Regions from separate parts of the Rhizobium sp. SEMIA 4085 genome, predicted to be linked through region 2. Evidence: riboswitches for the same ligand, from Rfam matches in the RefSeq annotation. Region 2 holds a riboswitch; each other region holds the start of a gene.
The links. A riboswitch is a leader RNA that binds a small molecule or an ion and turns the genes downstream of it on or off. The one in region 2 is predicted to bind thiamine pyrophosphate.

Region 1 (6,454 bases), on a different contig from region 2:
TCGAGAGCAGGGCGGCCGAAAGCGAGATCGCCCAGCTCATCCCGGCTGACTGCCAGAAGATCGGCTCCTGCAGCAGCTTTATGAGATCGGCGTGCAACCCGGCGGCGATGATCGACACAAGGGGAAGACCGAGGAAGAGAACGGCGATCAGCAAAAGCAGGCTGTCGGCCAATCTGGCACATGGCCCTTTGCCATCAAGCCGCTTGATGTCTTGGCCTTCGGTCAGGCCCTCATCTCCGGCAGGCGGAAAAAGTGCCATCGCGCCGAGGATCATCGCCGTCAGCGCGATCTGCAGGAGCGACAACGCGATTGCGCGGCCGGGGTCGAAATCGAAACGGAGCGACTGGTAGATCGCGACCTCGATCGTGGTTGCTGCCGGGCCGCCACCGAGGGTTAGCACCAACGTGAAGCTGGTGGCGCAGAGCATGAAGACCAATCCGGCTATCCCGGGAATAAGCGGGCGGATCGCCGGCCATTCAATGAAGCGGAAGACCGAGCGGGGCCGCATGCCGAGGGTGCTCGCCATCAGCCAGTATTCGGCGGGCACGCGTTCGAGACCTGCAAGCATCAGGCGGCAGGCAAGCGGTAGGTTGAAGAAGACATGGGCGAGAAGGATGCCGGTTAACCCATAGATGCTCACCGGTTCGTCAAGCCCGATGTTCATCATAAGCCAGTTCAACAGCCCATGCCTGCCCCATATCCCGATCATGCCGAGTGCGCCGATCAGAACCGGCAGCCCCATAGGAACCGCCATCAGGCGGATGATCCAGATGCGTCCTGGAAAATGCGGCTGGCGTGCGAGCGCGCGTGCGACCGGAATCGCGAAGGCGATGGAAAGCGCGGTCGAAAGGAGCGCCTGCAGCAGCGTGAAGCGCAGCACACGCAGAATATATGGATCGAAAAGAATGCCGACGATGGCCGCGCCGCCTCCGGCAAAAAGCAACGAGAACGCCGCAAGGCCGACAAACAACGTGACGGCGGCGAGGCTGATCGCCCCGCCAGTCAATGCACGCTGCCGTTCGGCTGCGGTCTGCAGCATCAGTTCATGCTCATCGCCGCAAGCCACTCGTCGATCCAGGCCTTGCGGCTCCTGGCGACCTCGTCGGAGCTCATCAAGAAGGTCTTGGCAGGATTGACGAGCTTGCTAAAGGCATCCGGCAGCGGCTTGGAGGTCGCGGAAACGGGCATCATCCAGTTGTTCGTCGGGATGGTATCCTGGAAGCCGGGCGTCATCATGAACTCCAGGAAGTCGCGGGCAAGATCCTTGTCCGGAGCATTCTTCAAAAGGCCCGCGACTTCGATTTGGATATAGTGGCCTTCCGAGAAGGCTGCGGCCTGGTAGCGATCGGTATTCTCAGTCACCATGTGATAGGCGGGGGATGTGGTATAAGACAGCACCATCGGCGCCTCGCCCTTGGTGAACAGGCCATAGGCCTCGGACCAGCCGGGCGTGACCGTCAGGATGCGGTTCTTGAGCTTGCCCCAGGCTTCCGGCGCCTTGTCGCCGTAAATGGATTTGACCCAGAGCAGCAGGCCGAGGCCCGGCGTCGAGGTTCGCGGATCTTCGATGACGAGCTTCTGCGAAGGATCACCTTCGACCAGATCCTTCATGCTCTGAGGCGGGTCCTTGATCGTTTGTGTATCGTAGATGATCGCGAAGTGACCGTAGTCGTAGGGAACGAAGACATCGTCCACGAAGCCGCCCGGCACCTTCAGCGCGCCGACATCGACACCACTTGCGTCGAACAGGCCGGTCTCCTTGGCTTCGGTGACGAGGTTCGTGTCGATGCCGAGGACGATGTCGGCCTTGGTCGAAGCTCCCTCGAGCTTCAAACGCGAAAGCAGGGCGACGCCATCGGCGACGCTGACGAAATTGACCGTGCAGCCGCATGTCTTCTCGAAAGCGTCCTTGACCTTCGGCCCGGGTCCCCATTCGGACGTGAAACTTTCGTAAGTGTATATGGTGAGCGTCTTTTCAGCGCCGTACGCGGCAGACAAGCCGAGCGTCGCGGCGAAAAATGCTGCGGTCAGCGAAGAGATGATCGATGTGCGGCCGGACATGGCGCGCCTCCTCCTTGAGTTTCTTTTGATTGGGAAAAGGGCGTTGCCGAATGTCACGCGTCTAATCCCTCCGCCGGTGTTAACCGGATCAGGTTCCGCGGGTTGGCTCGATGCCTCTCAGCCGGCATCCTTGCGGACATCCAGGCACCCCGTTAGAGCATCGGCAGATGTATCGCCATGAAGGCTTTATGACAAGGGCGAAGCGCGCTGACTGTAGCCCCTTTCCCTTGGCCCCTGCTTTGCGCTATGGGCAATGCCATGAGCCAATCCACTTTCACGATCCTGCTCGGCGGCGAACTCGTCCTGACCGAGCGCCTGCGTTCTGCCGTTTCAGGCAGCCGCTTCATCGCCGCCGACGGCGGTATGCGGCATGCAGCAGCGCTTGGCGTGGTGCCGGAGCTCTGGGTCGGGGATTTCGATTCCACGCCGCCGGATCTGGAGGGCGCATTTCCGCATGTCCCGAAACAGCCCTACCCTGCCGCCAAGGCCGCAACGGATGGTGAAATCGCTGTGTCGGATGCGATTGCGCGCGGCGCACGGCGACTTGTCCTTGCCGGTGCGCTCGGTGGCGAGCGCTCGGACCACGCGCTGCAGCTCCTGCTTTACGCCGTCAGCCTTGCCGAACAGGGCTTCGACATTCTGTTGACCTCCGGAACGGAGGAGGCCGTGCCGCTTCTCGCTGGCAAAATTGAGCTCGATTTGCCGAGGAACAGCCTCTTTTCGGTGTCCGGATTCAGCGAACTGCATGGTCTTTATATCGAGAATGCCCGGTATCCGCTCATCGATTTTCATTTGCCCTTCGGCTCCTCGCGTACCATTTCCAACATCGCGGAAGGCAAGGTTCGTTTTACGCTCGGCAGCGGCCGGGCGATCGTCCTTGCCCGCCCCCATGATTTTTCCGGAGTCTGATTTTTGGCCCCTCCCATCCTGAAACTCGACGATATCTTCCTAAGCTTCGGCGGAACGCCTCTCTTGGCCGGCGCGGCCTTGCAGGTCGAGCCGGGCGATAAGATCTGTCTGGTCGGCCGTAACGGGTCGGGCAAATCGACCCTTCTGAAGATTGCGGCCGGAATCGTTGAATCGCAATCGGGCGAGGTTTTCCGCCATCCATCCTCGACGGTGCGCTATTTGGAGCAGGCACCGGATTTCGCCGGTTTCAAGACGGTGCAGGCTTATGCGGAAGCCGGTCTTGGGCCGGGCGATGACCCTTATCGCGTGACCTACCTCCTCTCGCATCTTGGCCTCACTGGCGAAGAGGACCCGACAAACCTCTCCGGCGGCGAAGCGCGACGCGTAGCGCTTGCCCGCGTGCTGGCGCCTGAACCGGATATTCTCCTGCTTGATGAGCCGACGAACCATCTCGACCTTCCGACCATTGAATGGCTTGAAGGCGAACTCCAGAAAAGCCGCAGCGCGCTGGTCATGATCTCCCACGACCGCCGTTTCCTCGAAAAGGTCTCCACGGCGACCGTCTGGCTCGACAGGGGAATGTCGCGGCGGCTCGATCGTGGCTTTGCCAATTTCGAAGCCTGGCGCGATCAGGTGCTTGAGGCGGAAGAACTGGAGCAGCACAAGCTCGGCAAGGCGATTGAACGCGAGGAGCACTGGCTGCGCTATGGCGTAACCGCTCGGCGCAAGCGCAACATGCGCCGCCTCGGCGAGTTGCAGACCATGCGCTCGCAGCATCGTGGCCACAAGGGGCCGCAGGGGACCGTGCAGGCTGCGCTGTCCGATGCGCAGGAATCCGGCAAGCTGGTGATCGAAGCGGAAAAGATCGCCAAGACTTTCGATGACCGTCAAATTGTTGCGCCGTTCTCCATCCGCGTCCATCGCGGCGATTGCATCGGTCTGGTCGGACCAAACGGCGCGGGCAAGACGACGATTCTGAAGATGCTGACGGGACAGCTTTCGCCGGACAGCGGCACGGTGAAGCTCGGGACCAATCTCGAGATTGCAACGCTCGACCAGAAGCGCGAAGATCTCAATCTGGAGGATACGCTCGCGCACTACCTGACCGACGGGCGCGGCGAGAACCTGCTGGTGAACGGGGAGCAACGCCACGTCACCGGCTACATGAAGGAGTTCCTCTTCCAGCCGGAGCAGGCGCGCACGCCGATCAGGAACCTGTCAGGCGGCGAGCGCGCGCGGCTGATGCTGGCGCGCATCCTTGCGCGCCCGACCAACCTTCTGATCCTCGATGAACCCACCAACGACCTCGATCTCGAGACGCTGGACCTGCTGCAGGAAATCGTCGCCGGCTTCCCGGGCACGGTCATCCTCGTGAGCCACGACCGAGACTTCCTCGACCGCACGGTGACCTCGACAATTGCGCCCGCCGTCCCCGACGCGCCTGATGGGCGCTGGATCGAATATGCCGGCGGTTATTCCGATATGCTTGCCCAGCGCAAGGGCGCAATGGAGGAGCGGAAGAAGATCGAAAAGACCGCGGAGAAGCCGAAAGCTGAGTCGGCTGCTTCTGTGGCAGATGCCTCGAAGAGCAAAGGCAAGCTCTCCTACAAGCAGAAATTCGCGCTCGAAACCCTGCCCAAGGAAATGGCCAAGGCAGAAGCTGAAATCGCCAGGCGCGAAGAGAAGATGGCCGATCCCGATCTCTTCAGCAAAGATACTGCCACCTTCAACCGGCTTGCGGCGGAGATGGAAAAGCTGCGCGATAGCCTGACGAAGATGGAAGAAGAATGGTTGGAGCTTGAAATGCTGCGCGAAGAGCTGGAGGGCTAGGTTCCGTCCTGAAGAGGAAAGGCTTCCGCCTTTTGTCAGATCGCGCAGCTCTTGCATTGGTACGAACGGATGGTACTGCGACGTTCAGATGACCGGTGCAGGTGCGTGTGCCGTGCCAGTTCCTGCTGCCGGGGAGGCCGACTGCTCGATCTGCGCCGCCAGTGGATGCAAATGCAACTCGCGCGGATTGAAGGTTTCGAGGTAGGCCTCGGAACGTCCGATATAAATCATGGTGGAATCGGATAGCGTCGCCAGCAGCGCCATCAGGGTTGATTGCGATTCCGGCTCAAGACCTTCCAGCACTTCGTCGAAGATGATCCAGCGCGGCCGGGCCAGCAGCAAGCGGGCAAAACCGATCCCCTTCTGCTCGTCGGAATCGAGCATCTTATCCCAGCGGGCCCGCGTATCGAGACGCGCAATGAGGTGGCTAAGGCCGGCTTTCTGAAGCGCTGCTTCGACGTCCTCGCTCTTGTAGGTGTCCACCGGTTCCGGGAAAGACAGCGCTTCGCGCAACGTGCCACCGGGCACATAGGCCACTTCTGGAACGAAAACCGTGCCGTCGGCGGGCGGCAGCCCTATCTTGCCGCTGCCGCAGGGCCAGAGGCCTGCAAGCGCCTGGAACAGGAGCTTGCGGTTCACATTATGGTCGCCGTTGATCATGACCTTCTCGCCGGCTCTGATCGTGACATCCGTCTCGGCGACGGCAAAGCCGCCGCACAGATCGATCTCTTCGCCGAGCTTGGCGGCGATCATGAGATTCTTGAGGGTGAGCGTATCAGCGTTATCCTCGTAGGTGATCGCATTCTTTGGATTGATGGGTTCGTCCATGCCGTGCAAGGCATGGCGGAAATCGGTCACGCGCATCAGCGTGGCGCGCCACTCGGCGATCGCGGTGAAATTGGCAACATACCAGCGCAGGGCGGTATTCACCTGGTTGAAGGCGCCGACGGACATCATCAGTTCGCCGAAGGTCAGGCTGCCTGAAAAATAGGCGGGAGCCGCGACGATGATCGGGACGACGATGACCAGCCAGCCGTAACCGGCCGAAACCCAGGTGAGGTTAGTGCTGGCCATGGTCAGCCGCTTCAGGATGGCAAGTACCGAAGTGATATCCTCATTGATCCGCCGGCGTTCGTTTTCCTCGCCGCGGGCCACGGTAATCGCCGGCATATTCTCGTTGGCATGCATCAGCGAAAAGCGAAGCTCCGCTTCCTTGGAGAAGCGGTCGGCATTCAAGATCACCAACTTGCGGCCGACGATCTGGCTGAGGATCGAGGCGGATGCCGCATAGAAGATCGCGGCCCAGACCATATAGCCCGGAATGGCAAAGGCGTAGGTGCGAAAATGGAAGACGAAGCCGCTCGAAAGCTCCCAGAGAACGCCGATGAAACTGACGAGCAGGATTGTCGACTGGATGAGGCCGAGCGTGAGGCCGGTTGTGCTTTCTGCAAGGTTGCGGGCGTCTTCATGCAGCCGCTGATCCGGATTGACCCCGATCAGGCCGGTTGAGGCGAGACGCAGCGCACGCTTGCGCTTCAGCCAGTGATCCACGAGATCGCGGGTCAGACCTTCGCGCATATAAAGCGCGGTCATCTGGTTGAGCCACGCCTGGCCGACGTTCATGAGCAAAAGTGAACCGGCAATCAATGCGAAG
Region 2 (10,231 bases):
CGGCGCCCGCCACAGCGGTGTTGAGAAGAACCGCATCAAAGCCGAGTTCCATGACGGTTGCTGCATGCGAGGGCCTGCCGATGCCGGCGTCGACGATCAGCGGCACCTCGGGAAAATGCCCGCGTATCGCTCGAAGGGCAGAGAGATTGAGCGGCCCGGCGGCACTGCCGATCGGCGCGCACCAGGGCATCAAAACCTTGCACCCCGCTTCCAGCAAGCGTTCCGCCACCACAAGATCATCGGTCGTGTAAGGAAAGACTTCGAAGCCCTCACCCGAGAGGATACGCGCGGCTTCGACCAGCCCAAAGACATCGGGCTGCAGCGTATCGTGATTGCCGATCACCTCCAGCTTGATCCAGTTGGTCTGAAACACCTCGCGCGCCATCTTCGCCGTCAGCACGGCTTCGGAGACGCCATGGCAGCCGGCCGTATTGGGCAGCACACGTACGCCGAGCGCCCGGATCATGTCGAAAAACCCACCACCGTTCCGGCCGCCGGCGGTTTCACGCCGCAAAGAGACGGTGACGATAGCGGTCTGCGATCGCTGGACGGCTTCAGTCAAGATTGCCGGTGAGGGATAGCGAGCCGTTCCGAGAAGAAGGCGGGACGCAATTTCGGCTCCATAAAGGTTCAGCATGGCTCAACCTCCCTGCATCGGGGTCAGAATTTCTATCCGGTCATTCTCGTCAAGCGTATGGCCCGCCCGCTCCTCCCGGTGGACGAGCTCGCCGTTGACGGCGGTTGCGAGCCACTCGCCTTCGTACTCCATCAGGCTCAGCAGCTCGGAAAGCGTCTTGGCACAGATATTCTGAGCCTCGCCATTGATGATCAGTCTCATGAAAACATCCCTTCTTGTTGGCCTACTTGTTGGGGTTTGCCGAATACAAGCTCCACAGCTTCGGCCGCCATTGCCGGTGCCAGCAAAAAACCGTGACGATACAAGCCGTTGACGAATACTGTGTTCGCGTCGCGGACGGCGCGGGGAAAGTTATCGGCGAAGGCGGGGCGGATTCCGGCGCCGGTCTCGACGACGGTTGCGTCTGCAAAGGCCGGATGAAGCGCGTAGGCGGCGTTCAGCAGTTCCATCAACGAGCGTGCCGAAATCGGCCCGTCGAAATCGGTTTCGATCATCGTGGCACCGACCATGAAAAGCCCGTCGCTGCGAGGGACGATGTAGAGCGGGATGCGCGGATGCAGCAGGCGAACCGGGCGGGAAAGGTCCACCTCCCGGGTCTTGAGATAGAGCATCTCGCCGCGAACACCGCGAAGTCCGCCGGCCTTGCCAATCTGCGCCGCACCAGTGCAGTCGACATAGTCGTCGAAGCTGACCTCGTCGGCATCTCGAACGAAGGACACGCCCTGCGTTGCAAGCCTCTCCCGCAGCCTTGCGAGCGCCCGGCGGGGATCAAGATGGGCTTCGCGAGGAAAGAACAGGCCTTGCCGGAAGCGCCCGGCAAGGGCGGGTTCCAGCCCGGCAATGGCCTTCCCATCGAGCCATTCACAACCGGTCGTGCGGCTGGCGAAGCGTTGCAGTTCACCAAGATCGCGGGCCGGCGCGACCACGAGCGTACCATTGCGTCGCACTTCTCCCGGCACCATCGCCTCCCACCGGTCGGCGGCGTCGAGGCCCTGTAAGAGCACTGCTTCGTCAGCACTTTCCCGCTCGCACCAAGGCGCCAGCATTCCGCCGGCAAACCAGGATGCGGCACCCCTGAAACCCTCATTCGGATCCACGACCGTCACATCAGCACCGCGGGCTTGAAGCGCATGGGCAACCGAGAGGCCGGCAACGCCGGCCCCTTTGACAAGCACGCGCATCTCAGTCGCCCGAATGCTGAAGTGCTTCGATTGGAACGTAGAGATCCCCGCCCTCTCGGAATTTTGCTGCCATCGCATCCAGGCCCTCCTTCTGCGCCTCGGCGCGAATGTCGTGCGAAATCCGCATGGAGCAGAATTTCGGGCCGCACATCGAGCAGAAATGCGCGACCTTGTGCGCCTCTTTCGGCAGCGTTTCGTCATGGAAGCTGCGGGCTGTTTCCGGGTCTAGCGAGAGATTGAACTGATCCTCCCAGCGGAACTCGAAGCGGGCGCGGGACAATGCGTCGTCGCGAAGACGCGCGGCCGGATGTCCCTTGGCGAGGTCGGCGGCATGCGCTGCGATTTTGTAGGTGATCACCCCGGTCTTGACATCATTGCGATCCGGCAACCCCAGATGCTCCTTTGGCGTGACATAGCAAAGCATGGCCGTCCCGAACCAACCAATCATCGCAGCTCCTATGCCTGAGGTGATATGGTCGTAGCCGGGTGCGATATCCGTCGTCAGAGGGCCGAGCGTGTAGAAGGGCGCCTCGCCGCAGACGGCAAGCTGCTTGTCCATGTTTTCCTTGATCTTGTGCATCGGAACATGGCCTGGCCCTTCGATCATCACTTGGCAGTCCTTTTCCCAGGCAATCTTCGTCAGTTCGCCAAGGGTTTCGAGCTCGGCGAACTGCGCTGCGTCATTGGCATCGGCAATCGAGCCCGGCCGCAGGCCGTCGCCGAGCGAGAAGGAGACATCATAGGCGCGGCAGATATCGCAGATCTCCTCGAAATGCTCGTAAAGAAAACTCTCACGGTGGTGATGCAGACACCACTTCGCCATGATCGAGCCGCCGCGCGAGACGATTCCGGTCACCCGGTTGACGGTCAGCGGGATATAGTGGAGCCGCACGCCGGCATGGATGGTGAAATAGTCGACACCCTGTTCCGCCTGTTCGATCAGCGTGTCACGATAAACCTCCCATGTCAGGTTCTCGGCAACGCCTTCGACCTTTTCCAGCGCCTGGTAGAGCGGCACGGTACCGATCGGCAATGGCGAATTGCGGATGATCCATTCGCGGATATTGTGGATGTTGCGGCCGGTCGAAAGGTCCATGACCGTATCGGCACCCCAGCGCGCCGCCCAAACCATCTTTTCGACCTCTTCGGCCATCGACGAAGTGACGGCGGAATTGCCGATATTGGCGTTGATTTTCACCAGGAAGTTGCGACCGATGATCATCGGTTCGGCCTCCGGATGATTGATGTTGGCGGGGATGATCGCGCGGCCTGCGGCCACTTCCTGCCGGACGAATTCCGGTGTGACATAGTCGGGGATATGGGCACCGAAGCTTTCGCCGTCGCGCACTATGGCCTCGCCTTGAGCCTTTCGGCCGAGATTTTCGCGGATGGCGATGAATTCCATTTCCGGCGTGATGATGCCGGCACGCGCATAGGCAAGCTGGGTGACGGCCTTGCCATTCTTGGCCCGCAGCGGCTGGCGCTGGCCGGGAAATTCGGGCGTCAGCCGCTCACCGCTGGCAAAACCATTGTCTTCCGGGCGCACGTGGCGACCCTGATAGGCCTCGACGTCGCCGCGGGCCAGCACCCAGTCGCGCCGAAGCTGAGGCAAGCCTTCTTCGATGCGAATATCGGCCCCCTCGACCGTATAAGGGCCAGACGAATCATAGACCGCGACTGGCGGCTCGCCTGCGGTCGGATGAACGCTGATCTCGCGCATAGGCACGCGAATGCCGGGATGGATATCTCCCGCAACGTAAACTTTGCGGGATGCCGGCAACGGGCCGGTGGTAACGGTCGGGGTAATGGTCTTTGCGGCAATATTCATGGTTTGAGGCTCCAAGTTGTGATTGGAGACCCAGTCCTCAGCCGGAATGATGGAAAGACGCCGGCATGGATTCCACGCGTGAATTCCAAGCCTTTCGAGCGCTCGCACCGTCCCTACGCCAGTATGAACTGGATCAGGTTCAACGGGTCACTGCGCGCGACAGCAGTATCTCAGCCCCTTGCCGGGACCCCCCTGGTGAATGTTCAAAGGTTAAGGTCGGGTGTCGCCGGTGTCAAGACGAGCGGCTCACGTCACCCTCCTTTGCAGTCAGCGTGCCAGCCACCCGCCGTCGACCGGCAGGACGGTGCCGTGGACGTAGTCGGACGCGGATGAGGCGAGAAACACCGCCGCACCGCCGAGTTCGGCGGGCACTCCCCACCGCCCTGCCGGGATGCGTGCCAGAATGGCGGTACTGCGGTCCAAATCTTCTCGGAGCGCCGTCGTGTTGTTGGTGACAAAGTAGCCGGGCGCGATGGCGTTGACGTTGACGCCTTTGGCTGCCCATTCGCAGGCAAGCAGCCTTGTGACACCGGCAAGGCCGCTCTTGGAGGCCGTGTAGGACGGAATGCGGATGCCGCCTTGGAAGGACAGCAGCGAGGCGATGTTGATAATCTTGCCCCTGCCCTTTTCGATCATGTGGCGGCCAGCGGCCTGAGCCAGGAAGAAGGCCGTTTTGAGATTGGTGTCGATGACTGCGTCCCAGTCTTCCTCGGTGAAGTCGATCGCATCGGCGCGGCGAATGATACCGGCATTGTTGACGAGGATGTCGAGTGCACCGAAGGCCGAGAGCGTTTCGGCGACGATGCGCTTTACCGGCGCGATCGTGCCAAGATCGGCGTTGATGGCGTGGAAGCGCGCGCCAGCCTCCGTGACCATCGCCTCGGTTTCATCCATGGACGAGCGGCCGACGGCGGCAATCGAGGCACCTGCTTGCGCAAGCGCCATCGCAATGCCCTGCCCTATGCCAGTATTGGCGCCGGTGACAATGGCCACGCGGCCGGAAAGATCAAATGGGTTTGCCATTGGACTTACCTTAAATCTGCAATCGCGATCTGATCCATGTCGGTGAAGCTCTTGTTGTCACCGGCCATCGCCCAGATGAAGCTGTAATTCTTGGTGCCAGCACCTGAATGGATCGACCACGGAGGCGAGATGATCGCCTGCTCGTTTGCAACCAGCATGTGCCGGGTCTCCTGCGGTTCGCCCATGAAATGGAAGATGCGCTGATCGGCATCGAGATCGAAGTACAGGTAGGCTTCCATGCGACGGTCATGGATGTGGCTCGGCATGGTGTTCCAGATGCTGCCCGGCTCCAGCACGGTCAGTCCCATGGTGAGCTGGCAGGACTGGCAGACCTCGGGATGGATGAACTGGAAGATTGATCGCCTGTTGGCAGTTGCCGCTTCGCCAAACGTGAGATGCCGAGCCTGTTCGCGCGTCAATAGCACCGTGGGATGCGGTTGATGTGCCGGCGTCGAAACGAGGTAGAATTTGGCGGGATTACCGGCATCAGCACTTTCGAAGCGGATGTCCACCGCGCCCTTGCCGATATATAGGCAATCGTATTTCGCGCTGTCGTACGCCTTGCCGTCGACCAGGACGCGGCCTGCTCCCCCGATGTTCAGCGCACCGAGTTCGCGTTCGGCAAGGAAGGTTTCCTGGCCGATTGCTTTTGGCGCCGTCAACGTGAGCGCGGCGCCGAGCGGCATTGCGCCGCCGATCACCATGCGGTCGTAATGCGAATAGGTAAGCCTGATTTCGCCGCCTTCGAAGACGGTGTCGACAAGAAAGTGGCGTCGCAGTGTGTCGGTGTCGTAGGCGCGGACGGCCTCGGGATGGGAAGCATGTCTTACGTCGACTTTCATTGAAAATTTCCTTTCTTTTCAGTGCATACCAAAGATTTCTTCGCATCTTCGATAAAGTAATTCGGGTCCCAGATTTCGGCCCTTTCGACCTCGTACAGAAGTCTGCCGAGATGGAGGTCCATTGCCTCGACGGCACCCTTCTTGTCGCCCCTGCGCATATAGCCGATGACGGTCGAATGCTCCTCGATGACGCGGGCGAGACGGCCATCCTGCGGCAACGTCAGGAGGCGGTAACGGTCGCTGTGCACCTTGACCTGCTCGATAATTGCCCAGATGCCGGAAAAGCCGGCGATATCGCTGATCAGTTTGTGGAAATCGATATCAAGCCGGTGGAATGCCGCCACGTCGCCATTGCGAAGGCAGGCGCCAAGGTCGTCGAGATTGCGATCGAGCAGGCGGATGCCGGCTGGCGTCATCTTGTCGACGGCATGGCCGACGGTGGTTATCTCAAGGGCTTTGCGCACAAGAATGGCTTCATAGAGAGCGCGGCGCGGAATGCGCGAGACGAACGTGCCGGACTGGGGAAAGATATCAACGAGGCCATCGTCGGAAAGACGTAAGATCGCCTCGCGGATCGGCGTTCGGCTGACGCCGAAATGCGCCTCCAACTCCTTCTCGCTCAACAAGTCCATGGGCTTGCGCCGAAGCGAGAGGATGTCGTCGCGCAAGACATCGTAGACCAGGGTTGCGGCGCGAGGAGCTGCGGCACGCTGATGGGAAAGTTGGGTTACGCCCGCCAAGGACCGCTTCTTGCGTGCTTCGCTCATTGGCCACGCGTTTTGTCAAATCGCAGTTTGAAATACCGATTGACTTGCACCGATTGCCCTCCCGCAGGCCTTCGCGGAAGTAGTATATTAGTATCTGACTGCGGGCAACGGAAAATCGATCGATGGATGGGCGAATAAAAAGGGGCGGCGTGAAAGCGGCAAACGTTAGCAACCAGGAGGCTGGCTCCTTAGGTGACTCTGAGACGGTAGCGCGCCGAAAAGTCGCCTTCCCACCACATGGGAAAGTTCGTACCCCATTTATTGTTGTGCAGGTTGAAGCGCACGCCGTCGGAAAAGTCAGGCAACGCTTTGCAAAAAGTCATAAAATCCCAGTTTTGCGGTGCGACGAGCGGCGTGTCGAATGGTTCGATGGACAGCACAGTCCCATTCATATCGCCACGAACGCCGCTAACAGCCTGGAGCTGAGCGCCGCCGCTTCGAGCAATATCGCCGCTTTTGTGCCAGAGCCCCATCTTGCGCAAGCTCCATTCGGCCTTTGCTTGAGGCGTGAAGGAAAGAAAGCTTGCCTCCGGCATGCGGTTGGCCGCTTTTGAATGCATCGTCAGCCGAAACTCAAGAGCATCGCCGCGCGTTAAAAATTGCAGCATGACATACTCCGGCGCGCCGTATCGGCTGACCGCTTCATCGGGCATCGCAAGCAGCACCCCTGCTCGACCAGCGGCCTTCAAGGCAGGCATGTAGGTTCTCGACAGTGCAGCACCGGACCTGGCAAGCCCCGGCTTGTCGTGATCGAGGATCGCCCATTCCTGACGATGCGTAAGATATGTATCCATATGCCGGGCGACATCGCTGGCGTCATAGCTCTCGTAGCGATAGGCAATCAGCGATCCGCTGCGACCGGCAATCTTCTTGCCGGTAGGCATCGTAAGAGCGCAAATGTCGCCGGATACTGGATCAACATCAATAGCCCAACCACCGGCCGAAAGGCGCTGCTGGCGTTCGCCCGCCGAGATCATAACGGGCGCGGAAAGCTCGGTTAGAGCGGCCTTTGCCGCCGTGGCATCGGCGCCATCCAGCTGCCGTACGGCTTCATCGAGATAGGAGCGCTGCTCATTCCAGGAGGCTTCCGCATAGGCAAACCGGAAGTCGCTCGCCCGGGCTGTTTCGAAATCCTCGCGGGACCATGCCTGGTCATCTCGGAGATAGGATTTGATGTCGACGCCACAGGTATGTTCTGCAACCATCGCAAGCTTGCGGCCGAATGCGAGCCGGGCGGAATTCAAGCCCTCAGCCGCAAAGCGGTCATAGAGCCGCTGCAACGCGAGAAACTGCGCGGTTTTCTGCGGATCGCTGGCAATGCCGTGAATCCAGCTATCACCGAGCTCGAGCTCCATGCGCGGAAAGCGTTCGCGATTTTCCCAAAGAAGCGCCCCGTAGTCCTCGAGCGTCGCTGCACGGATGATCGCATCGGGATTACGCTGGTGCATCTGCCGGTAGACGTCGGCTGTCTGCGCCACGCTTTGCGGGCCAATATTGTCGCTCGTGTGCGCAAAGCCCAAACCCTCGGAAACACCGTCCGGGAAGTATGTTTCGCCATAGGAACGCTGATACATCACAACGATCTCTTCGCCGCCGGGCGCGCGCCAGCGAAAGATATCAGGCACCTGCGGCGGCGGCGAAGCAGTGTTGACGCCGAGATGCAGGAAACGAATGCCGGCTTCGGCAAGCAGTGGCACCATGCCGAGCGTGTGTCCCGGCACGTCCGTCATCTTCGCTGCAATCGTCTTCTTGCCGAAGCGCCGATCCAGTTCCTGCGAGTAGGAAAGACCGGCCCGGAAGAGGTCGGGCGACATCAACTCCGTATGCGTGGTGAACGGCAGGCCATGCCAACGGATGAGCCCGCGTTCGATTGCCTGCTCCAGTTTCGCCACCTCTTGCGGCCGGCACGAATTCAGATGGTCCCAAATCAACCAGGCGCCGGTGGTCCAGATGAACTTCAAATCATCTGGATCTTCAGCGTAAAAATGCTGGCCCGTCTCGATCGCTTGCGGAATGAAGCGCTCGTGATACTGACGGCGGACCTTTTCGGCATGGTCGGTGAAACCGATGTCGAGATGGGTCTTGAAGACCAGATGCACACGCTTTTGCGTCATGAACCTTCCATTCAGCCAACCGTGCCGCGCACGACGAGACGGGTGCTCAGCGTCTCGATCAAGGGTCCGGCCTCGGGTGTCTTGAGCCGCTTGAGCATCAGCCGGACAAGCGCCCGAACCCGATCTGGCAGATCGATCCGGACGGTGGTGAGGTTGTAGCTCTTCCAATGCGATTGCGGGATGTCGTCGAAGCCGACGATCTTGACGTCGCCCGGCACCGACAAGGAAAGCTCGTGACGCAACGCATCGATTGCGCCGAACGCGCCGACGTCGTTGGAGGCAAAGATGGCATCGGCTCCATCGCCGACACGGAAAAGATCCACCGTCGCGCGATAGGCGGTATCGTAGGTGTAGTCGCCAGGCACGACGATCGGCGGCGGCATGCCGCGCCCTAAAAGCACCTGCGTGATGATGCGTTCACGCTCGGCATTGGCCAGCGATTGCGGCTTTCCGCCAAGATAGGCAATGCGGCGGGCGCCGTAACCCTGCAGCAACGCAACGGCCTGCTCGATGCCCTCTTTCTGCCGCACGACCAACCGGTCGTAGAGGCTGGCAGATGGCTTTCCGCCAAACTCTTCCGCATCATCATAAATGATGTAGATCGGCACTGCGCGATCGAGAAATCCGCAAAGCACGTCCGGCTCCACATTCTCCGTAAAGGCAATGACCGAATCCGGATTGAAACCGCGCATATAGGTGAGCAAGGTCTGGTCCATGCTCAAATCGGCCTTCGCCTTGAACAGCAAAGTGGCAAAACCCTCCGCTTGCAAGGCCGTCGTCAATGCATCGATTTCCTGGCTTTCCCAGGGACTGCACACGTCGGGGACGATCATGCCGACAAGATGCGATCGTCTCGTGACGAGCGAGCGCGCCGCCATATCCGGCGTATAATTCAACTCCCGAGCAATCTGCAGAATGCGGTCGCGCTTTTCCGGCTTCAAAGATGCATTGGGGTTGAACGCGCGCGAAACGGCAACCCGCGTAACATTGGCTTCACGCGCGACCAGGTCAGCGGTCGCACGGGCCATTTTTCTGTCGCTGCGTTCACTCATGAAAGACATCTGGCGTTGGGATTGAAAACGTGTTCATTCATCGTGCACTCGACGACGGTAAAGCGTCAAGCACCATGAAGTAGATTCACGGCGCATACGCGAACTCTGCCGCCTTTTACGGCTTTCGTCCACCGAAAAATTCCAGCGCTCGCAACCCGCAGTGTTGACAAAAATGAAAGCGTGTTCATTCTGGGGCTGGACGAGGTGGGACGTGGCTTGGAGGAGGATCCGGTCCGTTCCGATGCACCGAACCGAAAGGCGTCCGGTCGACAACCGGGCCGAATCCTAGGGAGGAGTTGCAATGCGCAAGGGCATACAGTCTTTATTGCTTGGCGTTTCGGCGGCAGTTGCCTTGTCGGGATCTGCCATAGCCACCGATCTCGACATCACCTGCCGCTGCGTCGTCGGCGGCGTGAACAGCGGCACGGCCGAATGGATCCAAAAGAAAGTCATCCCGGCCTTCACTGAAAAGATGAAGGCGCAAGGCAAGGACGTTACTGTCAAGCTGACCCAATTCGGCGGCGAAGATGAACAGTTGACGCAGCAACTGGCGCTCGACTTCTCGACCGGCGCCGGTCCGGACATTTCGGCTTTCGACGGCTTCCTCATTCCGAGCTTCGTTCAGGGCGGGCTATTAAAGCCGCTTGAAGAAATAGCAGGTCCGGACGTAGCCAGTTGGGATGGCTGGAGCCATATCGCCGATGGCACCAAGGCTTTAATGAGCTACCAGGGCAAGCCTTACGGAATTGCGCTCGGCACCGATGCACGCATGATCTTTGTGCGCAGG
Region 3 (13,798 bases), on a different contig from region 2:
CAGCTTTTACAGTGCCGGCCCCGTCGTGTTCCAAGGAGACTCGTAGAGTTCGTAAAGGGCAACGGCTGCCGCACCTTGCGCCCAGAAATCGTCTGTGGAGTCGTCGAAGATGAGTTCGGTGACGCCCTTTAAGGATGGTGGGATCGCAAGTGCATAGGCATCGCGCAGGCTGTTCAGAAAGGGCTCGCCGAGCGCCAGGCTGGAACCGACGAGGATCACACGCGGCGGGGCAAAGAGCGTGACGATGTTGGCAATCGTCAGCCCGACGGCCTCGCCGGCGCGGACGGCGGCGCCGATGAGGACATTGTCCTCCGCCTTGATCAGCGCCTGAGCATGGGCCATGCCGCGGCCGAGACGGATTGCTTCCGCAAAACGCCCGTCGGCCTGCTGTTCGCCAAGGATTGCACTTTCGCCAGCCCGGCTCGACAGCCGCACGGTGCCCTGCGACCCCGTGCCGAGCACGAGATCGCCGAGATTGTGGCTGAGGCCGCCGGCACCGCGGAAGAGTTGATTGCCATGCAGCACGCCAAGCCCGAGCGTCTGTTCCAGGGAGATCAACACCATATCCTCGAGATCTCGCGCCTTGCCGAACCAGTGATGAGCAAGGGTGATTGCATGGGCATCGCTTTCTATGATGGTCGACGTCCCAAGCCGCGCAGTCATCTCCGAGGCGAAATCGACATTCGTATCCCGAAAGATGGGGCTGCTGCGAACATGGCCAGTGCGATGCTCGATAACGCCCGGAAGCCCAAGGCAAACGGTATCGACATCTTCCAGCGACAAGCCGGCATCCACGACGCAGCGGCGCACGCCATCCTCCACCAGGTCGGCGATGACTGTGATCGGCTGCCGGTCGATGCGGATAGGCAGGGTGAGTTTCGAAAGCACGTCTCCGCGGAAATCGGTGAGGACGAAAACGAGCCGGCTTGCGGCAATTTTGGCACCGACGACGCGCGCGGCATCCGGGTTCAATTCCAGCATCACACGGGGACGGCCGCGAGCCCCCTCGTTGCGGATATCGCCTTCGTGGCGCGGCAAAATGAGCCCGTCATCGAGAAGCGAGGCGGTAATTGCCGATACCGTCGTGGTCGAAAGTTCGGTGCGTTCGCTGATCTCTACACGTGCGATCGGTCCGTGGCGGCGGATCGTGTCCAGCACGTTCAAGCGATTGATCGCGCGCATTAATTCAGGATCTGCGGTCTTCATGAAAACTAGCCGGGCAATCGCTTTGCTTCAGGGCTCAGCCCCGATTATTTTCGACGGGATACGAATTAAATAACAAACAGTTTGCGGATGCTGTCAAGCAGATTTGCCAAAAATTTGCTCTATCGGGTTGACATCAGTCAGAGCTGCGTTGAATTATTCCGCATAGGGGAAAAATTAGTGAGGACGTTGGCCCCCGGGAGGAAAATCCATGACGTATATTCGCACGAATGCTGCTCTTCGCGCCAAGCGCATCGCATTTCTGGCCGCTGCCGCAGGCATTTCCGTGATGCTCGGAGCCGGTGCAGCCTGCGCAACAACGGTCGTAAAGTGGCTGCATCTGGAGCTCGATCCAGCTTACGTGGCCAAGTGGGAGGAAATTGCCAAGGCTTATGAAGAAAAGCACCCGGATGTCGACATCCAGATGCAGTTTCTCGAAAACGAGGCATTCAAGGCAAAATTGCCGACGCTTCTCCAGTCCGACGATTTACCGGACTTCTTTTTCAGCTGGGGCGGGGGCGTCCTCAAACAACAATCTGAGACCGGTGCGCTTCAGGATGTGACAGCCGCGCTCAATGCGGATGGCGGCAAGCTGCGCAATGCCTATAGCGCCGCCTCTGTCAGTGGTCTGACCTTTGACGGCAAGGTCTGGGCAATGCCATACAAGGTCGGACTCGTCAGCTTCTTCTACAATAAGGAGCTCTTTGCAAAGGCTGGCGTGAAGGCCGAGGATATCAAGACCTGGGCCAGCTTTCTCGAAGCCGTGAAAAAGCTCAAGGACGCCGGCATCGTGCCGATCGCAGGTGGCGGCGGCGAAAAATGGCCGATCCACTTCTATTGGAGCTATCTCGTCATGCGCGAAGGCGGAGAAAAGGTCTTCGATGCTGCCAAGAAAGGCGAGGGCGAAGGCTTCTTGGATCCGGCGATCATCAAAGCCGGTGAGGATCTTGCCGAACTCGGGCAGCTTGAACCCTTCCAGCCTGGCTATCTGGGTGCGACCTGGCCGCAAACGCTGGGCGTCTTCGGCGATGGTAAGGCCGCTATGATCCTCGGTTTTGAGAATACCGAAGCCAATCAGCGCAAGAATGCCGGTGACGGAAAGGGACTTTCGCCGGAAAACATCGGCCGCTTTAACTTCCCGGCCGTAGAAGGCGGCGCCGGTAAGGTAACCGATACTCTGGGTGGTTTGAACGGCTGGGCGGTAACCAAGAAGGCTTCCAAGGAAGCAATCGATTTTCTCGCCTTCCTGACGAATGCAGAAAACGAAAGATCCATGGCCAAAGCCGCGATGCTTCTGCCGGTGGCCGTCGGCGCCGATGATGGTGTGACGAATTCGCTTCTGGCTCAATCCGCCAAGCAACTCGCCGCCTCGACCTGGCACCAGAACTATTTCGATCAGGATCTCGGCGCTGCCGTTGGCCGTGTCGTCAATGACGTCTCCGTTGAAATCGTCTCCGGCCAGATGAGTTCGCAGGATGGCGCCCAGCAGATCCAGGACGCCTTCGAACTGGAGCAATAACCCCTCCGCTTCCTTTGTCCCGGCGCCTTCTCAACAGGTGCCGGGATCGAACCAGGCGCATGCGAAGGCAAGACAAATGGCGAATATTTCCATTTCATCGGCGATCGGTGCGGCAAGACCGGTCAGGAGCGCGACCAGAAACCGCAGTTCGGCCGCGCATGACCGCTGGGCCGTACTTCTGCTCTTTCTGCCGCCGGCTCTGCTGCTTTTTACGCTCTTCGTCATCATGCCGATGGGCGAGGCGGCCTGGTACAGCCTCTATAAGTGGAACGGCTACGGCATGCCGACGGAGTTCATCGCGCTCCGCAACTTCCAAGTCCTCTTGCGCAACGCCGCCTTCACACAGGCGCTTGTCAATAATGGGCTCATTATTCTGATATCCATCGCCATCCAGGTTCCGCTGGCGATCTGGCTGTCGACGATGCTGGCCCACCGTATCCCCGGCGTCGTCGCCTTCCGCTTGATCTTCTTTCTCCCCTACGTTCTTGCCGATGTCGCAGCTGGCCTGATCTGGCGCTTCGTCTATGACGGCGACTACGGGCTCTTTGCCGCAATCTCGAACTTCTTCGGTTTCGCGACCCCCTATGTGCTCGCCGACAAGGATCTCGCCATCTACGCAGTGCTTGCCGTTATCGTCTGGAAGTATTTCGGCTTTCACATGATGCTCTTCATCGCCGGCCTGCAATCGGTCGACAAAAATGTGCTCGAAGCAGCTGAGATCGACGGGGCGACAGGCTGGCAGAAGTTCCGCTATGTGACACTGCCACTGCTTGGATCCACGCTGCGCCTTTCCATCTTCTTTGCGGTCATCGGTTCGCTGCAGCTCTTCGACATGATCATGCCGCTGACAGGCGGCGGGCCATCGAATTCGACGCAGACGATGGTGACTTTCCTTTACACCTACGGGGTCATGCGCATGCAGGTTGGTCTCGGCAGCGCCGTCGGTGTCGTCCTCTTCATCATCTGCATGTCACTCGCCTTCGGCTACAAGAGGATTTTCATGCGCAATGATTGATACGAGCTCCACCATTCGCATGCCGCTGCAGACGCGCGTTTATCTCTACGTGTCGCTGACGTTGATTGCGGCGCTGGTTCTCATACCGTTGCTGACGACGGCGCTCGGCGGTTTCAAGACGCTGGGCGACCTGCGCACCAATCCCTTTGGGCTCCCTACAGAGTGGCAATGGTCGAACTATACCGATATCCTCTTCGCGGAGCGATACTGGCTGCAGATCTTCAATTCGTTGGTAATTGCAGCGCTCACGGTCTCTCTCACGCTGATCGTCTCGTCGATGGCCGCCTTCACCTTTGCGCATGTCCGTTTCTTCGGCTCGTCGTTCCTGCTGAACTATTTCCTGCTCGGCCTGATGTTTCCGGCAGCAACGGCGATCCTGCCGCTCTTCATCCGCATCCGCGATCTGGGTCTTCTCGATACCTATTGGGGCGTGGTGCTGCCGCAGGTCGCATTCGGCCTCGGCATGAGCATTCTGCTTTTCAGGAATTATTTCAAAAACCTCCCGGAAGAATTGTTCCAGGCGGCCTTTGTCGACGGTTGCGGCTATCTGCGCTTCTTCTGGTACATCTCGCTACCGCTTGCGCGGCCGATCATTGCAACCATCAGCATCATCTCCTTCGTTGGCAGCTGGAACAGTTATATCCTGCCGCTGATCATGCTGAATTCGGAATCGAAATATCCGTGGCCGCTCGGCATCATGGTCTATCGCGGCGAGTATGGCACCGAATGGCAGCTGGTGCTCGCCTTCATCACGCTTACCATCCTGCCGACGGTGATCGTGTTCTTCGTGGCCCAAAAGCATATCATCGCCGGTCTGACCGCTGGCGCCGTGAAGACCTAAGCAGACCCGTGCATCATGGCCAGAGCTGATGAAAATGCTGAACCGGACCATGGCCCGAACCGACGCTGAGCGTGCCGGCTTTGGCAACGGCGGCAGCCAGGTAATCTTTGGCTGTCGCGACCGCGGCCTCGAGCGATCCGCCCTTTGCGAGCTCTGCTGCAAGCGCGCTCGAAAGCGTGCAGCCGGTGCCGTGCGTGTTCTTGGTCGGAACGCGTGGCGCTTCAAACCAGGTAATCCCGCTTTCGCTTACCAGGACGTCAGGGCTTTGCATCCCGCCAAGATGGCCACCCTTTACGAGAACGGCAGAGGGACCGAGCCCACGCAGCTTTTCCGCTTGCCGCTCCATTGCATCTCGGGTCCCTGCAACCGGCTCTCCGAGCAGAGCGGCGGCTTCTGGCAGATTGGGGGTAAGAAGAGTTGCGAGCGGCAAAAGCCGGGTCTTGAGAAAATCGATGGCTTCAACATCTAGGAGGGCAGCACCTCCTTTGGCAATCATCACCGGATCGAGCACGATCGGTATGCCGCAGTGCGGCAAGAGCGCATTGGCGACAGCTTCGGCAATCGGTGCATTGGCGATCATGCCGATCTTCACCGCATCGACGCGGATATCGGCGAAGATCATGCCGATCTGCTCGGCGACGAAGTCAGCGGGAACTGCATGCACGCTGGAAACGCCCTGGGTATTCTGAGCCGTCAAGGCGGTCAAAACGGCCATGCCATAGGTGGCGCGCGCCGAACAGGTTTTCAAATCGGCCTGGACGCCCGCGCCGCCCGAAGGGTCGGAGCCGGCAATGGAAAGAACGTTACATATCATGCGCGTGCCTTTCGGATTGCGTCAGTCATGGTCGCGAGCTGCACAAGCGCGTCAACGAAACGCCTGAAATGGATCCAGACCCGATATTCATCGCGACGTAGTCGGTGATGATTGCACGAGCAGCGGCGTCGCGCCCCTGGCAGCGAGTGTCCGGGTGAACTTCGTATCGGCATCTGCCCCTTTCCGGCGGGGCAAATGCGCGGGGAGCCGGACTGAACAAGGCTCCGAGCGACTCCCTCCGCCAGCATTATCCGGTTCAGGTTCGAAGGGTACTTCTCAGCCCGTCTTGCAACGAACGCCCCTGTCTCTCATCGCGGTCTTCATTGCAGACAAATCTCTGTCTGTCACCCCTAAAAAAAGCATGGCTGTATTGCCTGACGTCAGATCCCGCTACCAACATCTGCGCTTTGAGAGCCTTATGAGCGAAGGCGGGAATAACGACGTTTTCATGCCGCTCTTGTATTTCGGCAAGCGGCGGAGTTGAAAGCTTCGATGACGGGATGACGAGAACGAACCCCTCAATGCTGCGATACTTGTTGGGACGCTCCGGCGCGTTCGGCCGGAATGCACACCCACTCGGGGCGACTGCGATCATGAATTGCGTAATCGTTTTCGCTAAATATCCTGGCTACATCGTCAAAATTCTCGGTAACTTCCACCACTATAAGTGGCCTTATATTCGCCAGACAGTGCGAACTGCCGAGAAGCACACGGTGTTCGGCACCCTCCACATCTATCTTCAGCAGCGCCGGACGAAGGCCCGTCTCTTCCAAGAACGTGTCAAGCTGCATCATCTCGACCGTGACGGATTCCATCAGCGCATCGCTGAACGCATTTTCTCGGTTTTGTTCAAAATTTTTATAGTTTTTGTCCAATGAATTGTTCTGGCCCGATAGGCCTTCTATCCAGAATTCCACGGGGCCATCGAGATCTCCACACGCGGCCTCAACGATTTTAATGTTCGCAAAGCGCTCTGTATTGGTTCGAAGATATGGCAAATTGTTGGGCCCAGGTTCGAAAACGATAACAGTACCGTCATTGCCAACAATCTTTGCTAAATGAACCGAAAGATAGCCGATATGGCCGCCCAGCTCGACAACGATATCTCCGGGCTTTGCAAGCTCGGCGAGCGTCTTCATGATATGCTTCTCGCGGTGCTTCCCTTTGAACCAATATCCCCGATGTCTATACAGGTTTAATCTTATGGGCGCATCGCGCCACCAATGATGGCGCACGGTAATATCGCGCGTTCCCCAAGTGCGAAGGAAATGTAGTGCAACTCGCCGCAGAGGACGGTATCTCGCCAGACTTCGCAGCGGCATCGTACGGTCTCCGATCGAAGATGATTGAAGGACAAGCTCTCCAAGCTTGGAAGTTACTTCACTTTTTTGCGTTTTAGAATACCTTAAACAGACGGAGGCGTTGGCGATGAGCTTAAATGACGTTACATCGGCTGATAAAATCGATGAACGTGCAAAGGGGCATGGACAACCTTCGGTCGCGACAATTTCGCAATCTTTGGAATTATATGCATTCTTTGCTGCTATATTTCTATGCTCGATGAATTATTTTAGAAGTGACTACATTTATTTCACGCTTGCAGATCTGTCTTTTTTTCTTTGCTTTTCCCTCGCTGTTGCGAATGCGAATATTGTCGTCGATGTAATTGGCAAGCTGAGCACGGCCGCCTGGTGTTTTGGGCTTGCCTTGCTGCTTTTGGGATTGACAGCAAGCAGCATCGTAAGCCCCGCGCCGGAACGGGGACTCGTGGTCGTCCTGCAGTATTTCTACGCGTACTTTATTGTGCTGCTTTTGTTTGGTGGAAGGAGCTATGACGAGCTCTTAGTGGCCGCAAAGATTTATGTCTTTTCGATATTTATAATTTGTATACACGGTATTTTTCTCATTCATGTTCTCGGAGAGACAAATACGCAGTTCGTCACCGGGAGCGGACGCTTTAACGGATTGATGGAAAGAGAAAATGCGTGCGCCGCCGTTATTGCGCTCGCAATTCAGGTCCTGCTTCTGCTCGTTTCCTTAAGAAAATTAAACAGGTTGCTCGCGCTTTGCGCGTTTATAGTCATGACCTACGGTCTTCTTCTGACTGGCTCTAATACCGGGCTTATTGGCTGCGGGATAGGCATTGCGATCTTTCTCTTGTTCAATCTTACGTGGAGAACGGTTGTGCCTGCCGCCGCTCTCTGCCTCTGCATTCCACTTGTCGCGATTACACCGTTGCGCGACTATCTGCCGGACGTTTTCCAAAAACGCGTGCTTACCGCTGTCGATACAGGAGACATCAGCCAGGCGGGAACGTTTGGTCGTCGCTTTGAGCTCATACAGGAGGCGGCCGGTCAAACGGGCTCCACGCTTTTGCTCGGGATTGGAGCGGATCAGTACCGAGTGAGCAGCGCCGTACAGAGGCCCGTACACAATATCTACCTGCTTCTTTGGACGGAGGGGGGCCTCATCGCGGCCCTTGGCTTTGCCGTCATGGTGATCAGCCTCTTGGGACCGGCGCTTGCGGCTAGTCGCATCAAGAACGGCCTTCCGTTCGCGATCTGCATCTTTGCGACAGTTGCGGCGTTTTTGGCTATGGGCAACGCAATGACTCATATGTATGGACGTTTTTGGCCGGTTCCGCTGCTTATTCCTGCCGTTCTAGCGCAGGCCTTTGTGAAACGATCGCAAGCGTAGTCCCTTGGGAGGGGTCGTGATTGTAAATTATGGCGCAGTGCGGAGCGTCGCGAGGCACGCGTCGAGATCAAGTAGACTGGTTATCACCGCATCGGGTCTCTGGTCAGGCTTGGTGGCGGATGCCATGTGGATGCGGCCGATCCGGGCAATCTGGATCGTCCTCCATCCCAGACGCCGCGGAGCGATAAAATCCTTGGCGGGATTGTCAGCTACGTAAACCAGCTCCGCGCACGGCACTCCTGACCATTCTTGGATAGCCTCGAACGCCCGCGGATGCGGTTTCCAAAACTTTGGGCCCCAGACATCTGTATAAATGATGTGGTCTAGAATCTCCTCAAGGCCCAGCGCCTTGACCTTTGCCATTTGTGTTGCTGCGTAGCCGTCGGTTATGAGGGCCAGGCGCGCCTTCCTCGCAGGATTGCAAAGATATTCCAAAGCATCGGGGGCCAACGCTATGCGTGGATGATGTTGCCGGTAAACTTCAATTAGCTTTGCAGTCAACGTCCGGTCCCCGGCCATGCCTGCAGCGGCGAGCGCTTCGTCGAACACGCGTGAGCGTCTGCCCGTAGCAAAGATTGCGTGGCAATGATCAGCGAAATTCGCAACGCCCATTTCTCGATCCAGCCACGCGGACGCGGCCTCGAAACCACTCTTGGCAAAGTCGCTTTCGAGATAGAGTGTGTCATCCAGATCGAAGACTAGAACACCACCTCGTGGTTCACACATCTTCACCATCCACGAAGATCGCTTCGTCGTAACGCAGCATCAACACGCCCGAATGCCAGTTGTCATGACAGCTTGCAGGTAAGCCCGAGACTTCCTCGAGCAGCCATTTTGCAAAATGCGCGCCCGCATGATCAGCCAGAGGATAGCCTCCTCCGAACCGTGCGTTGATCTCGATCACTTTGGGGCCGACAGCGCCGTCGTCCATAATCTGAAAGCAGAACGCACCCCTGAGGCCCGGCAGCGCAGCGACGATATCATGCGCGATGCGGGAATGTCGCGGCTGGCGCTCGGTGATGCCTTTTTCGACCTCGCCGGCTCTGACACGAACGCGACGATGTGTAATGGCTGTCTGTAGTCTGCCGCGCACGTCGACAAAGCCGTTGACCGTGTATTCCGCGCCGGTCAGATTTTCTTGCACAATCATCGGTTCGGTGACCTTGGCGGGCAGCTCATCTCTCGAACCGGCGACGCTGATCGCGCGGCTGGCGCTTCCAGACCGCGGCTTTACAAATACCGGCCAAGACCATTCGCTGGTCGCGGCGAACTGCTCAAGTGCGATGGTGCGCGGGACGGGGACTCCCGCCGCCTCAAGCACAGTCATCGTTTCAAGCTTGTCGCGAACGATGTCGACCACCGCCGGTTGGCTGACATGAACGCGACAGCCAAGTGCCGCAAAATCGTCCATCGCCCCTGCGAGAGCCGGGAGTTCGGGATCGATCGTTGGAACGATCAGATCGATTTTTTCACGCGATACAATTTCTTGCAGCGCTGAAACGAAGCCCGGATCGTCACAGGCTGGGACAGCATAGCTCGTATCGGCGCATCGGCAGGCCGGGCTCATTCTTGGATCGAGATCACATGCCACCACCGTCAGGGATATGCCGATCTCTTTCGCCGCCCTGCGAAAGCAGTCGATGAGAGCGACCCGTCGACCGGCGGATGAAACGAGGATCTTGATCGCTGCTGACGTCATCCCGTATCCCTTTAGGCGTCTGAAGCGGCGACGGCTTTTCCAGACTGAACTATGCTTATTGCGATCAAGCCTTGAGCGAGGACACGGACCGCAAATGGCTATGCGTCCGCAGCCGCGATGTTTGAGGACGCCAAGCGCTGACATCAACACAATTGCCGTCGCCACACATGACGAGAAAACCGGTGGCGCTGACCGTTTGAATTTGTCCCGGAAGGCCTATGTAGCGATCCGGGTTGGGGAATAGATCGGCTGCATCGATATATATCCTCTCGCTTCCAGAATGGGTAAAAGCGCCGGGGTAGGGGTCTCCGACCGCACGTATGAAGCGCGTGATGTCAGCGGCTGGCAGGCGCCAGTCAATCAAGCCGTCTTCAGGCCGGCGCCTCGCGCAATAAGAGGCCTTTTCATCATCCTGAGGGATCCTTGGCGCGTTGCCGGACTCGACCATCCTGACGGCCTGGGGGACCATTTCTCGAATATTCAGCAGATGCTTTTCGTATAGACTGCGGGCGGTATCATTATCGGCTATGTCAAAGAGGCGCTGAAGCAGGATCGGTCCCGAATCCACGCCGTCATCAAGCCAGAAAAGGGTCGATCCCGTCGTCTTTTCGGAGCGAAGAATGGTCCAAGGTATTACCCCCCGCCCCCTTAGTCGTGGAAGGGCGGCGGGATGAAAGCCGATCGTTCCGATGCTTGCAAGCTCGCGAAATGGGCGCCCGCACATTTGGGACCATCCGACGACTAGGGTCACATCCGGACCGATACTGGCAATCTTCGCCAGGGTCTCCGCAGAGTTCACATTCGTCGTATAAAAGAACGAAATGCCGCTCGCGCGGCCCATTGAACTGAGATCGGCAAAATCCGAGTGACGATCAGCAGCGGTTGGCGGCAGGGTTACGACAAGCGCTGGCGGTCGCTCAGAGGATACGAGCGCTGCAAGGGCGACTTTTGAACCTTCCACTGCTCCGACGAGAACGATCCGCATTCTGGGGCCACGACATCGAGTTATGCCGAGCGAGGCTACGGGCTCGGTCATGTTATATCAAGCAAGGCTTGCCTTCACGGGAGGCTCTTTAGAAGGTATAAAAACACGAGCACGCAATTCCTGTCCAGAGGCCTTGCGGGCGCTGTCGTCTTGCCACGCGCTGAGGGGCACTATGGCCAAGGCAGATGTCATGCATGTCATTACCAATTTCACAGCGCATGCGGGCGCTGAGACAATGCTGGCACGGCTGCTGCATGCCTCAGTCGACCAGCGTATAGTGGTTGTTTCGCTCATGGGGATTTCGGAGCGAAATCTTAAGATTTCGAGCAATCCCCGTGTGGAGTACGTATCGCTCGAAGCCACAAAATTGACGTCTCTCGCACACGCCTCGCTGAAACTTGCCAAACTCATCAGGCAGGAGAGGCCACCCGTCATATTGTGCTGGATGTATCATGCGATGATTGTTGGCACGGTCGCGGCCTTGCTGGCACATCGCAGCACTGCAGTGATCTGGAACGTGCGTCAGTCGTTGGACGATTGGACGTCTTTGACCCGGAGTTCACGCGCCGCTGTGACTTTGGCAAAGTGGCTATCCTGGCATCCGGCGGGTTTCGTCTTCAATTCAGCGAGGGCGCTCAAAATGCATGCGGCGGCTGGTTATCGAACGCACAATGCCGTGGTCATACCGAACGGCTTTGAGCTGCCGCAATCCGTGACCCCTCAACCTCGATCGGCCAAGCGGATCGGGATTGCAGCGCGCTTCCATCCGCAGAAGGATTACCCGACATTCTTCAGGGCCGCGGCTCGCCTTCTTCAAACGCATGAGGGACTGACATTCGTGGCTGCGGGAAGTGGCCTGTCCTGGAGCAATCCAGCCGTCTCACAGATGATCTTGTCCGCAGGCTTGGCGCCAGAAAATGTCCAGCTCTTGGACGAAGTCGAGGACATGGCAGCTTTCTATCGATCGATCGACATTCTCGCGCTGTCTTCGAGAACAGAAGGCTTTCCAAACGTCCTGGCGGAGGCGATGAGCTATGCGCTACCTGTTGTTACGACTGATGTGGGTGACGCTGCAAGTATCATCGGCGACGGCGGCCTGGCAGTTCCCTCCCAGGATCCGGACGCGCTGGCCGCGGCGATACGAACTCTTCTTGACGGTGGAACTGCTCGATATGCTGAATATGCGGGGGCGGCACGACGGCGCATCGAAGAAGAGTACGACTTGGGCGTAATAGTACGAAAATACGATTATTTTCTGAACCAATGCAAGGCAGCAGTTAAAAGAGAAAATAACATCGCTCCGTAAGACCGCATAATCGGGTTGAGGCGAACTCCGTCGTTCTTTATTGGCAAGCTTGCTATTTTTAAGCAATATTTGTCAGACGTCTTTCAATGCCCGAAAGCCCGGTATTGGATATGAGTTGGAACCTCATGTGTAACGGTTTCGACGCTTCGAGGTGGCTGGCGATGTTGAAACGGCTGTTCGATGTGCTGTTTTCCGTTACCGCAGGACTATTGGCACTGCCAGTCCTTATCATCTTGGCTATTGCTGTAAGAATCGTTCTCGGTTCTCCCATCATGTTCAGCCAGGAGAGAGCTGGCAAAGAGCGTCGACCATTCAGGATGAAGAAGTTCCGGTCAATGACCACCGCTGTGGATCCTGATGGGAAGCTCTTGAGCGACGACGAACGCACTGGAAAATTCGGCGGGCTGTTGCGACGTTCCCGGCTGGATGAACTGCCCGAATTGTGGAGTATCGTCATTGGTGACATGAGCGTCATAGGGCCAAGGCCGATACTGTTGGAAAAAATACATGCCCTTGGCGAGCGCGGGATCTTGCGGTGTTCAGTGAGGCCCGGACTAACCGGCTGGGCACAGGTAAATGGGAACACCAAGCTCACTGACGATGAAAAGGTTGATCTGGATATCTGGTATATCGAGAACCGCACATGCCTAATGGATGCCGAGATAATCGCTAAGACCGTTTTGGTTATGATTTTCGGCGAAAGACGGAACGAGAAACGCCTTGCTGCGGCCGTTCTTGCTGCGAGCAGTCGCGATACGCTCCGTAAGGGACCAAAGTAAAGCTCGTTTGAAGATCGACGAAGAACGCCCGGTCAAGCTGCCGAGCATTTATTGTGCTCGCAGGTAAAGGTGAATGTCCATTTGTCCCCAGGTATCGTCAACAGATCACCTGTCAGTGGTTCCTTTTACCATGACGCCAATATACTTATTCCTGCTTTTTACAACGAAGTATTTATGCTGAACAGTTTCTGAGAAATGGAAGAAAGCGAGATTGTCTTGAATGTCATCGGAGATAAAAACACCACCAGGCCTCAGAGCCTGCCAAAGGCGGCTGTAGCCAAACATTCTTCCTGAATAGCTTTTATCACTGTCGTAGTGACACATATCCAACGGATACAAGCGCCCTAGTGCCTTGCCTATCCCGCTGCGGTCGGCTTCTCGGATAAGTTCCCAATAAATGCGAAGGTATGGAGGAACCGCTGCCCCAACATGTTTTTCGCTTCCAAAACGCAGGTAGGGTCTATCAACGCTGATAAGCTTTCCCCCGCTTCGTTTGGAAACGCTCGCAAGAATAGCGAGACTGGAATCACCCAGGGCGACTCCCGTTTCAACAACTTGCTTGGCGTTCAACGATTCAGCCATGCTATAAAGGAAGGACATATCGGCCCCACCCCCAATGTATTGGGGGGCGACACTTCGGGCCTTAGCTATTAGGCGCGCCAGTTCAGGCTGCGCGTCCTCGAACGGGGTCCAAACAAATCCGGACATGACAGAAGGAAGGCGATCACATTCAATTGCCTCTGTTGCACAACGAGCTTTCGCGAGGTGGCCAGTTGCCTCACCTTCAGCGGGAAACAGCGTACGGGAAACCAGCGATGGGATGGTCGGCCACAATGATGGTCGCAAAGCATATCCGGCAACAGACTTAAACGCGGCCTTCATCATCTGCTCCTATTCAGGCCGAGCGTGCTGGCGAATGGGGTCACATTCTGTATATCGC

Region 1: another riboswitch for thiamine pyrophosphate. It lies ahead of thiB (thiamine ABC transporter substrate binding subunit); the one in region 2 lies ahead of thiC (phosphomethylpyrimidine synthase ThiC).
Region 3: another riboswitch for thiamine pyrophosphate. It lies ahead of thiD (bifunctional hydroxymethylpyrimidine kinase/phosphomethylpyrimidine kinase); the one in region 2 lies ahead of thiC (phosphomethylpyrimidine synthase ThiC).

Annotation. Positions count from the first base shown of each region.
Region 1 covers NZ_JABEPH010000091.1:11,224-17,677, reverse strand. Annotated here, with positions in the region: partial or broken gene C9413_RS11940 (ABC transporter permease subunit) at 1-1,039, opposite strand, end outside; gene thiB (thiamine ABC transporter substrate binding subunit) at 1,039-2,061, opposite strand; TPP riboswitch at 2,110-2,223, opposite strand; gene C9413_RS11930 (thiamine diphosphokinase) at 2,320-2,970, shown strand; gene C9413_RS11925 (ABC-F family ATP-binding cassette domain-containing protein) at 2,974-4,800, shown strand; gene C9413_RS11920 (ABC transporter ATP-binding protein/permease) at 4,885-6,454, opposite strand, start outside.
Region 2 covers NZ_JABEPH010000082.1:7,907-18,137, forward strand. Annotated here, with positions in the region: gene C9413_RS11115 (thiazole synthase) at 1-637, opposite strand, end outside; gene thiS (sulfur carrier protein ThiS) at 641-838, opposite strand; gene thiO (glycine oxidase ThiO) at 835-1,818, opposite strand; gene thiC (phosphomethylpyrimidine synthase ThiC) at 1,820-3,646, opposite strand; TPP riboswitch at 3,739-3,850, opposite strand; gene kduD (2-dehydro-3-deoxy-D-gluconate 5-dehydrogenase KduD) at 3,914-4,669, opposite strand; gene kduI (5-dehydro-4-deoxy-D-glucuronate isomerase) at 4,675-5,511, opposite strand; gene C9413_RS11145 (GntR family transcriptional regulator) at 5,508-6,278, opposite strand; gene C9413_RS11150 (DUF5054 domain-containing protein) at 6,467-8,392, opposite strand; gene C9413_RS11155 (LacI family DNA-binding transcriptional regulator) at 8,404-9,444, opposite strand; partial or broken gene C9413_RS11160 (extracellular solute-binding protein) at 9,746-10,231, shown strand, end outside.
Region 3 covers NZ_JABEPH010000076.1:2,908-16,705, forward strand. Annotated here, with positions in the region: gene C9413_RS10520 (ROK family transcriptional regulator) at 7-1,206, opposite strand; gene C9413_RS10525 (extracellular solute-binding protein) at 1,415-2,722, shown strand; gene C9413_RS10530 (sugar ABC transporter permease) at 2,799-3,737, shown strand; gene C9413_RS10535 (carbohydrate ABC transporter permease) at 3,730-4,578, shown strand; gene thiD (bifunctional hydroxymethylpyrimidine kinase/phosphomethylpyrimidine kinase) at 4,592-5,392, opposite strand; TPP riboswitch at 5,609-5,705, opposite strand; gene C9413_RS10545 (FkbM family methyltransferase) at 5,911-6,714, opposite strand; gene C9413_RS10550 (O-antigen ligase family protein) at 6,821-8,089, shown strand; gene C9413_RS10555 (HAD family hydrolase) at 8,117-8,815, opposite strand; gene C9413_RS33210 (ATP-grasp domain-containing protein) at 8,808-9,449, opposite strand; partial or broken gene C9413_RS34440 (hypothetical protein) at 9,480-9,932, opposite strand; gene C9413_RS10565 (methionyl-tRNA formyltransferase) at 9,853-10,773, opposite strand; gene C9413_RS10570 (glycosyltransferase) at 10,964-12,079, shown strand; gene C9413_RS10575 (sugar transferase) at 12,241-12,858, shown strand; gene C9413_RS10580 (class I SAM-dependent methyltransferase) at 12,964-13,740, opposite strand.